Regions from separate parts of the Pseudarthrobacter sp. rb genome, predicted to be linked through region 1. Evidence: predicted binding sites of a transcription regulator. Region 1 holds the regulator's gene; the other holds the start of a gene.
The links. Region 1 encodes HrcA, which represses chaperone genes, less so after heat shock. Its sites were predicted from a motif close to TTNGCACTCGNNNNNNNCGAGTGCNAA; they were not measured.
Positions count from the first base shown of each region.

Region 2: ACWRN3_RS10210 (Hsp20/alpha crystallin family protein) is a predicted target of HrcA. The motif match lies at 2,014-2,040, and genes of this name have one in related genera.

Region 1 is NZ_JBWJAR010000002.1:278,617-284,374, reverse strand. It holds gene ACWRN3_RS04030 (DUF4870 domain-containing protein) at 1-274, opposite strand, end outside; gene ACWRN3_RS04025 (DUF3097 domain-containing protein) at 394-1,245, opposite strand; gene hrcA (heat-inducible transcriptional repressor HrcA) at 1,417-2,430, shown strand; gene dnaJ (molecular chaperone DnaJ) at 2,519-3,646, shown strand; gene ACWRN3_RS04010 (16S rRNA (uracil(1498)-N(3))-methyltransferase) at 3,649-4,422, shown strand; gene ACWRN3_RS04005 (GerMN domain-containing protein) at 4,415-5,332, opposite strand.
Region 2 is NZ_JBWJAR010000006.1:117,287-123,044, forward strand. It holds gene ACWRN3_RS10200 (histidine phosphatase family protein) at 1-418, shown strand, start outside; gene ACWRN3_RS10205 (NAD(P)H-hydrate dehydratase) at 402-1,331, shown strand; gene ACWRN3_RS10210 (Hsp20/alpha crystallin family protein) at 1,516-1,938, opposite strand; gene ACWRN3_RS10215 (FAD-dependent monooxygenase) at 2,530-4,161, opposite strand; gene ACWRN3_RS10220 (hypothetical protein) at 4,185-4,748, opposite strand; gene ACWRN3_RS10225 (S9 family peptidase) at 4,904-5,758, shown strand, end outside.

The DNA.
Region 1 (5,758 bases):
GGATGAACACCAGGATGTTGGCCAGCACGGCGGCGATGGTGGGCGGCAGGCTGAAGTTCAGCGCTTCTTTGGATTCCTGCGCGGTAAATGGCCCGCGGTCACGGAAGATCAGGTAGATCAGCAGCGAGGGGACACACCCCAGGATCCCACCGAAATGCGCGAGCGTGGCCCATTGGCGGTCTTCGCTGGCCGTGAGCGGCAGCGCATTGGCGGGGACGCCATGGTACTCGGAGCGGCCCTGGCCGTCCCTGTGATCACGTGCGTTTTCTGCCACAGTCTGTTCCTTCGGAGGTGCAAGTGGTGCTGACTTCATATATGGGCGCGGTGTGCAGCGGCCTTGGGAAAAGGCGCTGCATTACCAAGAATACTGGCTCCCGGGCCGGTGTCCGGCCTTCAGGGGGCGGTGAGGAAGTCGATGACTTCCTCAACCCGCCCCAGCAGCGACGCTTCCAGGTCCGCGTACGTACGTACGGCGCCCAGTAGTTTTTGCCATCCCAGGCCGATGTCCTCCTTGGTGGCGTGCGGCCAGCCAAAGGCCTTCAGGATTCCGGTCTTCCAGTCCTGTCCGCGGGGCACGGACGGCCATTTGTCAATGCCCAGGACAGCGGGGCGGATCGCCTGCCAGACGTCCACATAGGGGTGGCCGACGATCAGGACATTTCCGGCCGCGCCGGGGGATGCCATGACGGCGTCGGCTATGCGGGACTCCTTGGAGTCAGGGACGAGGTGGTCCACGAGCACGCCGAGGCGACGGCCCGGACCGGGTTTAAAGGCGGCAACTGCGGCGGCGAGGTCGTCAATGCCGTGCAGGGGTTCGACGACGATGCCTTCCACCCGAAGGTCGTCTCCCCAGACCTTTTCCACCAGTTCGGCGTCGTGCTTGCCCTCCACCCAGATGCGGCTTGCCTTGGCGACCTGGGCCCGCTGGCCGGAGACCCGGACGGAGCCTGAGGCTGTCCTGCCGGCGGCGGGGCCGGCGGCTGCCGGCCGGGCGGCGGGAGGCATCAGCCGGATGGGCCGGCCCTCAAGGAGGAAACCGAAGCCGAGCTTGAAGGACCGGGACTTCCCGCGGCGGTCCTCCAGGGCCACGACGTGCATGCCGCCGGACTTTTCCACCCGGGTGACGGCGCCGACCCAGCCTGACTGGACATCCTCGAGCACCATGCCCCGCTCCACCGGAACCTCGGGCAATTCCGCCTTGGCCGGGGCGGAAATGCCGCGGGGCCCCCAGTTTTGGTAATCCATGGATTCGATCCGCCTAGCGCTAGGTCCTCCGCACCGGAATTTCGCCCGGAGCGGTACCAATGCTAACAACGGGCCGAGGCATAATAGACTGTTAGCACTTAGGCATGTCGAGTGCTAACACTGGTGGCACCTGGCGGGGTATGCGCCCCGGACCATGGATGGAGGTGGAGAGTGAGCGAGCCACGCAAACTGGAAGTGCTGCGGGCCATCGTGGAGGACTACGTCCACTCCCGCGAACCGGTCGGGTCAAAGGCCCTGGTCGAGCGGCATCATCTGGGCGTTTCCAGCGCAACCATCCGCAATGACATGGCGGCCCTTGAAGACGAGGGATTGATCACTGCCCCGCATACCAGTGCAGGGCGAATTCCCACAGACAAGGGCTACCGGCTCTTTGTCGACCAGATCTCGGCAGTCAAGCCCCTGTCGGCAGCGGAGCGCCGGGCCATCCAGTCCCTCCTGGAAGGCGCAGACGACCTCGACGACGTCCTGGACCGCACCGTCCGGCTGCTGTCGCAGCTGACCAACCAGGTGGCTGTGGTCCAGTATCCGCACCTCAGCAAGGCACTGGTGCGCCACATCGAGTTCGTGCTCCTGGCCCCCCGCAAGGTGCTGGTGGTGCTGATTGCCAACAGCGGCAAGGTGGAGCAGCGGGTCATCGACGTCGGCCAGGACCTTGGCGACGACGCACTGGCCGCGCTCCGTACCCGCTTCCTTGCCGCGCTGGCCGGAACTCCGCTAAGCCAGCTGGCCAAGGCGCTCCCCGCCGTCGTAGCCGGAACTGCGCACGGCCAGCGCCAGGCCGCGCACGCGCTGGCGCATGGACTGGAGGGCCTGGCACAAAACACCAGGGAGGACCGGATGGTCATGGCCGGAACGGCGAACCTGGCCAGGTCCAACGTGGATTTCCCCCTCAGTATCGGCCCCGTGCTCGAGGCACTGGAGGAGCAGGTGGTGATGCTGCGGCTGCTGAGCGAAATGGCCCAGGACCACCGGGGAGTGGCCGTCAGTATCGGAAGGGAAAACCCTTATGACGGCCTTGCCGAAGCCTCCGTGGTGGCCACCGGCTACGGCCCGGACAGCGCCGCGAAGGTAGGGATCCTCGGCCCAACCAGGATGGACTATCCCACCACCATGGCCGCCGTCAGGGCTGTGGCCCGCTACCTTTCCAGGATTTTGGGGCCCTGACTCTTCGCCGCCGGAGCCTTTTCGGGACCGGACCACAGAGCGGGGCCGCCCACACTGAACGCAGTACAACAAGGAAGAGATACGAACTTTGAGCAGCCACTATGACGTCCTTGGAGTCTCACCCGAAGCTACGGGCGAAGAGATCAAAAAGGCCTACCGCAAACTGGCCCGCACCCTTCACCCGGACGTAAACCCCGGTGCGGACGCTTCAGAACGCTTCAAGGCAGTAACTCACGCCTACGAGGTCCTTTCCGACCCCCAAAAGCGGAGGATCTACGACACCACGGGCAACGAGAACGGCACGGACAACGGCTTCGGCGGTGCCGGTTACGCAGGCCAGGGCTTCGCATTCCAGGACATCTTCGACACCTTCTTCGGCGCCGGGGGCACCTCCGGCCCGGCTTCCCGCGTCCGCCGCGGCCAGGACGCCCTCATCAGCGTCCGGATCGACCTTCGCGACGCCGTGTTCGGCGTGAACAAGAAGCTCGAAGTGGACACTGCCGTGGTCTGCCCCACCTGTGACGGATCCTGCTGCCGGCCCGGCACCCACCCGGAGCGCTGCGACATCTGCGGCGGCAGCGGCCAGGTCCAGCGGGCCGTGCGCTCCATCCTGGGCCAGGTCATGACGGCCGCCCCCTGCGGCACCTGCGAAGGCTTCGGCACGGTCATCAAGGATCCCTGCAACGAGTGCAGCGGCCAGGGCCGTATCCGCAGCCGGCGGTCGCTGACCATCAAGGTTCCCGCCGGTGTGGCCACCGGAACCCGGATCCAGCTCGCCGGGCAGGGCGAAGCCGGACCTGCAGGTGGACCGACCGGTGACCTCTACGTGGAAATCCGCGTCAACAATGACGCCACCTACGTACGGGAAGGCGATGACCTGCACGCCACGCTGCACATCCCCATGACGGCGGCCGCACTGGGCACGGACGTCAGCCTGGAAACGTTCGACGGTACGCAGGACATCGACGTCAAGCCCGGAACTCAGTCCGGCGAGATCATTACCCTGCGTGGCCTGGGTGTCACGCACCTGAGGGGATACGGCCGCGGGGACCTGAAGGTCCACCTCCAGGTGGACACTCCGGCCAAGCTCGACCCGGCACAGGAGGACCTCCTCCGGCAGCTCGCCAAGCTCCGCGGCGAACAGCTCACCGAGGGCAAGCTCGCCGCCAGCGGCGGCATGTTCGCCAAGCTCCGGGACCGGCTCGGTAACCTGTAGCGGTGAGCAACCCCGTCTTCTTCACCTCCGCCGGTTCACTGGCGGGCATGGTGCCCGGCCGGATCTTTGTCCTCGAAGGGGCGGAGGCCCGGCATGCAGTGACCGTCAAACGCCTGTCTCCGGGCGAGCCGGTGGACATTGTCGACGGCGCCGGCGCCCGCATGAGCGGAAAGGTCGTCTCCGCCGCGGCCTCGGGACTTGGAGTGGAGTGCGGCGCACTGGCAATGGAAGACCGGCCGGACGTCCGCTTGGTCCTGGTTCAGGCCCTGGCCAAGGGCGACCGCGACGAACTGGCCATTGAAACCGCCACCGAGCTGGGCATCGATGCCGTCATACCCTGGCAGTCGGAACGGTCCATCGTCCGCTGGAAAGGTGACAGGGCCGCCCGCGCCCATGCCAAGTGGGAGTCCACTGTGGCCGCCGCCGCCAAACAGGCGCGGCGCGCCTGGATCCCCGAGGTCCGGGCCGCCGTCGATACTGCCGGGCTTTCCGCCGCCGTGGAGGGTGCAGACCTGGCCGTCATCCTCCACGAAGATGCCGTGCGTCCGCTGCGCACCGTCCTGGAAGCGTGGCAGGGGAGTGGGCACGAGGGCATCCGGGAAGTCCTGCTGATCGTCGGCCCGGAAGGCGGAATCAGCCCGCGGGAAGTAACGAAACTCTGCGACAAAGGCGCTGTGACCGCCCTGTTGGGACACCACGTCCTGCGGTCCTCCACGGCCGGGCCGGCCGCCGTCGTGCTTGCAAGCGACATCCTTGGCCGGTGGACAGCTACCTGACCTTGAAGGACCTGGTGTCCTCGTTTCGGTCCGGCTCCCCGCCGGAACCTGCCTGCGCCACCCGGAGCTCATAGCCGCCGGCCGGCAAGGTCAGTGCCAGCGTAAAGACGCCCGCCTGCCCCTGCCCGGCGCCGGCCGTGGTTTCACCGGTCAGGAACGGGGCCTTGCTTCCGCCGTCCCCGGACTGCAGGATCTGCCAGCGGAGCTTTGCTCCCGGCGACGTGCTGCGGCCGGTGATCTTTACGCTGCCGGCAGGCACCTCCGTGTTTTCCTGCGGATCAATGATCCACACCGGCGCCACCAGCCCGGCAGCACGGGTCATCAGTGCGCCCAGCTGGACTTTTCCGAACGCGACGTAGTCCGTATGGCCGTCTACGAGGATCCGCACCCGGACCTGCTGCCCTGTGTCGATCAGGCCCGAACTGGCGGCGGCAGCGGTTGCCGTGTAGATCAGCTGTTGGATGGCGCGGGCGGCCATGTCGGCGTCGAGGTTGCTGTTGAAGGCGTCAGCCGAGACGTCGACCGTGATGACGTCCTTGCCCGAGATGGAGGTGGCAAGTTTGTCCGGGTTCTGCCAAGGCGTAAAGAAGTCCGGGTCGAGCGGCTTCTCCGACATCATGGCGCGCAGTGCCCGCGTCACCGGGTTCTCCTGTTCCGGAACGTCCCGGAACTCACGGTAGAGGAAGATGTTCCCGCCGCTGCGCCCAATCCAGTACACCGGGGCCTTGTTGGAGGACTGGGTGGTTTCCAGCGGGGCGCTGGTGGCGGGCGCGTCCGGCATGGTGCCGCCGGTGGCCGGGACTGAGGCAGAGGTGAGAGAGGGCGATGGTCCGTTCTCGGCGGTGCAGGCTGCGAGGGCGGGAACGAGCACCAGGATTCCTGCGAGGACGGCAGGGCGCATGCGGCCCACCGATCGTCCTGCCCGTTCGGGCACAGAGGTTTCCGGCACTGTCCTGCCTAGTCCTTTCCTGGCGTGGCGGGCCGATCCCCCTGGCGGCCTGGCGTTCCAGCAGACGCTGGATTTCCAGCATTGCACAGGGGAGGGTTCCCCCAGCCGCTCTTTGGCCTCCCTGGCCGTAACTGCAACGGGAACGATATGAGGCCGATATGAAGTTGATACCTAACGCTGCATTCTTACCCGTTTGCGGCTGCAATTCCCTGGCTGAAGGGCCGGTGCCGGTCCCGGCCAGGTGACCGGCCGGGTGACCGGCCTGGAATCCGGTCCAGTACCCGGCCAGGGCGGGTGCTGGCGTAAGATAAAGGGATCGCTGGGCAAGGAGCACCGTGCAACGGGCGCCGGCATCAGCCAAAGCAAACAAATGATGTCGATCTTCGA
Region 2 (5,758 bases), on a different contig from region 1:
GGACCGGCTCACCCGGCTGGGCGTCGAGAACCGCTACCCCGAGGAATCCGAGCGCCGGGAATGGCTGGGCAAGCTGTACTACCGGCCGCCGGGAGGGGAATCCTGGGCCGACGTGGCGCTGCGGCTGCGGTCGGTGCTGGCGGAACTGAACAACCTGGGCACCGGCCACCGGGTGATGCTGGTGTGCCACGACGCCGTGATCATGCTGTTCCGGTACGTGCTCGAAGGACTCAGCGAAAAGGAACTCCTGGACCTCGCGGCCACAGAAGCCATCCTTAACGCCTCGATCACCCGGTTCGTCCGGCCCTCCGGAGTGGGGCCGTGGACGCTGGAAAGCTTCAATGTGGCCGACCACCTGGCGGAGCAGGGCGTCGCTGTCACCGAGCACGCGGGAGACACCAGTGTCCGGCCGCGGTGACCCCTCCGGCGCCACCCTGGTAGCGCCGTCACTCCTGCGCGAATGGCCGCTGCCGGCGCCGGGCGCGGACAAGTATTCACGCGGGTCGGTGCTGGTGGTGGGCGGGGCCCGGGCCACTCCCGGCGCTGCACTGCTGGCCGGGGTTTCGGCCCTGCGCGCTGGGGCCGGGAAGCTCACACTGGCGGTGGCGGAATCGGTGGCCGTGCAGCTGGGGGTTGCTTTGCCGGAGTGCGGCGCCATTGGCCTGCCGGAAACCCCGGGGGGATCCGTCAAGCCGGAGCTGGCGCCAATAGCCTCCTACCTGGACCGGGCGGACGCCGTGCTGGTGGGGCCCGGACTGGATGATCCGGACCTGGCCGGCGAACTGCTCGAGGCGCTGCTGGAACACGAGGCAAGCCGTGACGGCAGCTCCGATCCTGACGGCACTGAAGGACCCGCCGTCGTCCTCGATGCCTACGCACTGGCCGCCCTGGTGCAGCTCAAGGACCAGCTGGACCCCTGGCGCGGCCGGCTGATCCTTACCCCGAACCCCACGGAAGCGGGGATCCTGCTGGGACGGGATGTGGAGGACCTCGAAAAGGACCTCCCGGAGATCTCCGCGAAGTTCGGCGCCGTGGTCAGCTGCCAGGGGCTCATCACCCAGCCGCCCGGGCTGGAGCCGGACGAGCCCGAACTGTGGAAAATCACCACGGGGTACGGCGGCCTGGGCACCTCCGGCAGCGGCGACGTCCTGGCCGGAGCGATTGCCGGGCTCCGTGCCCGCGGAACCACCGGCGCCCAGGCGGCCTGCTGGGGCACCCACCTGCACGCGGCGGCGGCGGACCGGCTGGCGAGCAGGCTGGGGCCGCTGGGATTCCTGGCCCGCGAACTCGCCGATGAACTGCCCGCCCTGATGCTGGAACTCAGCGTCTGACGCAAGGCTTCAGCGGCGGGGCCCAGACGCGTCGATGGCCCCCGGCCGAAGCCGGGGGCCACCGTGGCGGGAGGTTAAGGCCTACGCTGCCGATGCGCTGTCTGGCGCTGTGGCGTGCACAGAATGGCGATTCGCCCCGAAAAGGCAGCCAACAGATGTGCCCGCCTCCCGGTCCTGTGTGAAACTAAGCGGCGATTTCCTGCTTTGCCCCCTTCGTTTCGATCTCGATCTTGCGCGGCTTGGCCTTTTCGGCGACCGGAATGCGCAGCGTCAGGACTCCTGCGTCGTAGCTGGCCTTGACATGTTCGGTGTCCAGAGTGTCGCCAAGGATCAGCTGGCGGCTGAAGACGCCGCGCGGCCGTTCAGAGGCGACCAGTTCGGTGTCCTTGCCCGCCGGGTCCGGGCGTTCGGCCCGCACCGTCAGGACATTCCGTTCAACGTCCAGGTCCACCGAGTCCACCGAAACGCCGGGCAAATCGAAGGCCACGACGAATTCCTGGTCCTCACGCCATGCATCCATCGGCATCGCCGCCGGGCGTGCAGCCGTGCCGAGGACCTGCTGGGCCAGCCTGTCCAGCTCGCGGAACGGATCGGTTCGCATCAACATGGCTCTCCCTCCTCGTAAGAGATGGTCCAACACAGTTTCCGTATCAGCCGATCTGTAGTGGCTGATATAGATTTTGTAGCACTGCAGCAGCAAGTCTGCAAGGGCTTGCAGCAGCGGATTCCGGTTTATTTCCTGCCCCTGCCCGGGCACGGAAAAAGGGCCTTCCACCTGCGCATGCGCAGCCGGCAGAAGGCCCTTTTTAAGGTTCGCGGTCAGTCCCTGGTGGGGTCCGGACGGAGCGGAGCAGGGCCTGGATCCGGGACGGGCAACGGGCCCGGGGGCGCCGGCGCAGGGAACGGATTCGGGGACGGCGGGCCGGGCGGCCGTGGCTGGGTGGGGTCCGGGGACGTGGGCTCCGGGCCGGGGTCCGGCGGAAACGGCTCAGGTTCGTGCACTGGCGGGATGGTCATGAACTTCCCCTCTCACACTGGGCGGATGTGCCTTGGACTGACCAGACTACGCTTGCCGTCCGCCCGCAACCACCCTCCCTCCCCCGGGTTGCTCCATCAGGTTTGGTCCCTAAACACCGGTTTTAGGAGCCATAAGTGATGGAGCATTCCGACGACGGGAGGTTACCAAGGTGGGCCGCGTTCAGTCGGGTGCGGCACCGACCAGCCGAAGCCAGGCACGCAGCTGGACCGGGTCCGCCTCGCCGCAGCGGAAGCCCACGTACCCGTCGGGGCGGACCGCAACCACACCCTGCCCCGGGTGGCTGGTGAGCCGGTGGACGTGGAGCAGCGGGCCCTGCCCCTCTGCCGGCAGGAGGGTGCGGAGGGCAGCCGAAGCGACCGGTTCGGCGTCGCGCTCCAGTAAAAGGTGGATACCCGGCACGGAGGTCAGTTCGTGAAGGCGGACCAGCCGGCCGTCGACCGAAGCCGACGCATCCGGCAACCGTACTCCCGGCCTCGGCCACGCTTTGGCCGGAGGCGTGCCGTCACGGGAAATGACGCTGTTCCGGTAGTGCACGAACGGCTGGGCCAGCAGCCTGATGCCCTTGGACGTGAGCCACCGCTGCCGGAGCAACAGCGGCAGGGCCGGAGCAAGGAGGGGAAGGACGTTGCGGGCAAGGCGGGCGGCGGGATGCGGTGAGGCTTCTCCAAAAAAGATGACATGCGTCAGTGCCAGCACCCGCCGGGCGGCAAGCCGCCGCTCCTGCCCATAGGTTTCCAGCAGTTCCGGGAGCGGCCTGCCTGCCGTCGAGGCGAAACCGAGCTTCCAGCCCAGGTTGAGGGCGTCGAGGATGCCGTTGTTCATGCCCTGGCCGCCTGCCGGGGAGTGGGCGTGCGCGGCATCACCGGCCAGGAAAATGGGATCATTGCCGAACGTACTGGCAATCCTGTGCTGCAGCGGGATTTGCGCCGACCAGCGCACCTCGCGGACTGCGGCGCCGAGCCCCGACTCCCGGACCAGGCGCGCCACGTCCTCCGCCGGGACGGGCGGACCCAGCTGGCCGAAGCGCGCTTCGGGTGAGGGCACTGCCGGGCGGGTGGCCAGCATCCGCCAGGTGGCCCCCTCACCCAGGGCGAAGAGAAAGACCAGCCCCGCCTGCCCCACGGCGACGTGCAGCAGCCCGGAGTCCAGGGAACCATCCAGTTCCAGGTCGGCCATCACCGCTTCCACCCCGTACGGGCCGCCGCGCCACTGAGCGCCGAGGAGGCCCCTGACCGTACTCGACTGCCCGTCGCAGCCCGCGAGAAACCGGCTGCGATGCACTCCGCGGCCGCCGTGAACGTCCTGCAGATCGGCGTGTACGGGTCCTTCCGAAAGCGCCGGCACTCCGCCGCTTTCCACTGTGAGGCCGTGGAAGAGTCCGCGGAATTCGACGCCCCAGTCCACAGGCACGCCCCTGGCGTGGAGGGCCTGCCAGAGAACGTCCTCGACGTCGGCCTGGCGGACCATGGTCAGGTGCGGGAAGGCGGTGTCCGGGAGGTCGGCGTGGCCGAGCCGTGCCTCGACTGTACGGCGGCCCAGGTGGATGCGTGCTTCGGGGGTGGTGTCCGCGCGGTTCAGCAGTTCCTCGGTCACCCCGAGCGGGCGCAGGCCCTCAAGGGCCCGGGCATGCAGCATCATGGCCCGGGACGGGCGGACCCGGTGTTCACGCCGGTCCACCACCCGGACGGTGGCGCCGTGCGCATGGGCCTGAAGGGCCGTGGCGAGCCCCGCGGGCCCCGCGCCCACCACTAGGACGTCGGTGTCCGCCGTCGGACTTTTCCAGCCCGCCATGCCCGCGCCATCATTCCTGCCCGTCACGCCTCGGCAAGGAGCCGCCACCAGGCGTGGTCGGACGAGGATGCCGCCAGCATTCGGGCGGGGTCAGCGAGCACCTCGTCCCGGCGCAGCCCGGGAAGGACCTTGTAGCTGATGGAGCCGGGAACACTGACCAGTTCCAGGATCCGCCAGAGGGCCGCAGCATACTTGCGGGCCTGCTCGGCGCCGTCCCACTCGTACAACCCGCGGTAGGCGCCGAACGTGTCGTGGGCGCACCAGAGCTTGGAGACAAAGCCCGGGAACCCCACGAACAACGGTGTATTCAGCAGGCTTTCCACCTCGAACAGGCGGTGCGCCCGCCCCCGCACCCACCTGAGCGTGAACGCCACCACCAGCACGCAGGGCTCGCTTGGCTGGCGGTCGACGGCGGTCTCCCGGTAGACGCGCGATGTGCTTCCGTCCGCGAAGCGCAGCACCCGGCCCACATGGTCTTTGGGAAGATGCACCCGCCGCCGGGCGAGCATAATGCATGACGTTCCCACACCGCGGGCAACGGCAAGCCATGCGGTGGACCGCGGAGCAGGCCCGGTTTCGTGGGTCATCGTGTTCTCCTCTCCCTGCGCACCTCAGCGCCCTTCCAGCCTGCCCGGCACTGCTGAGGGGTCCCAGAGTCTTTCGCCCTCCTTTCCGCTCGCCGCCTCTCCCCCGTCAGCGAACGTCCTGCCGACTTGCCGGAGGGGGTCTATATATTGAATCCATGACCTCCACTTCCCTGCAGGATTCCACCGGTACTGCGATCCCGGCGCCCCCGGTTGCCAAGAAGATCCCCACCGAGCGCACCCACCACGGGGAGACGTTCGTGGACAACTACGAGTGGCTGCGGGACAAGGAGTCGCCGGAGGTGGTGGAGCACCTCCGGGCCGAAAACACCTACCAGGAAGCCGTCACGGCGCACCAGGAACCGCTCCGCGAGGCGATCTTCCAGGAGATCAAGGGCCGCACCCAGGAAACCGACCTTTCCGTCCCGCACCGCAAGGACGGCTGGTGGTACTTCAGCCGCTCCGCGGAGGGCAAGGAATACGGCATCCACTGCCGGGTGAAGGCACAGGACACCGGGGACAAGGTGGCCGACTGGACTCCGCCGGCAGTGGAGGCAGGGGTAGGGATTCCCGGCGAAGAGATCCTCCTCGATGGGAACGTTGAAGCCGAGGGCAAGCCATTCTTCTCGGTGGGGGGCACCGCCGTCACCGTTGACGGAAACCTGTACGCCTACGCGGTGGACAACGCCGGCGACGAACGGTTCACGCTGCGGATCAAGGACCTGCGCACCGGCGAACTCCTGCCGGATGTCATCGAGAACATCTTCTACGGAGTTGCGTTCTCCCCGGACGGCACCCGCCTGTTCTACACCGTGGTGGACGAGTCCTGGCGCCCCTACCAGGTGAAGGCGCACGTCCTGGGCACCCCGGTGTCCGACGACGTGGTGGTCTACCAGGAGGACGACGCCGCCATGTGGCTGGGCTTCGAGCTGTCCGCGGACCGGCGCTACCTGGTGCTGGGGATCGGATGCTCGGAGTACAGCGAAACCAGGCTGCTGCGTTTCGACGATCCC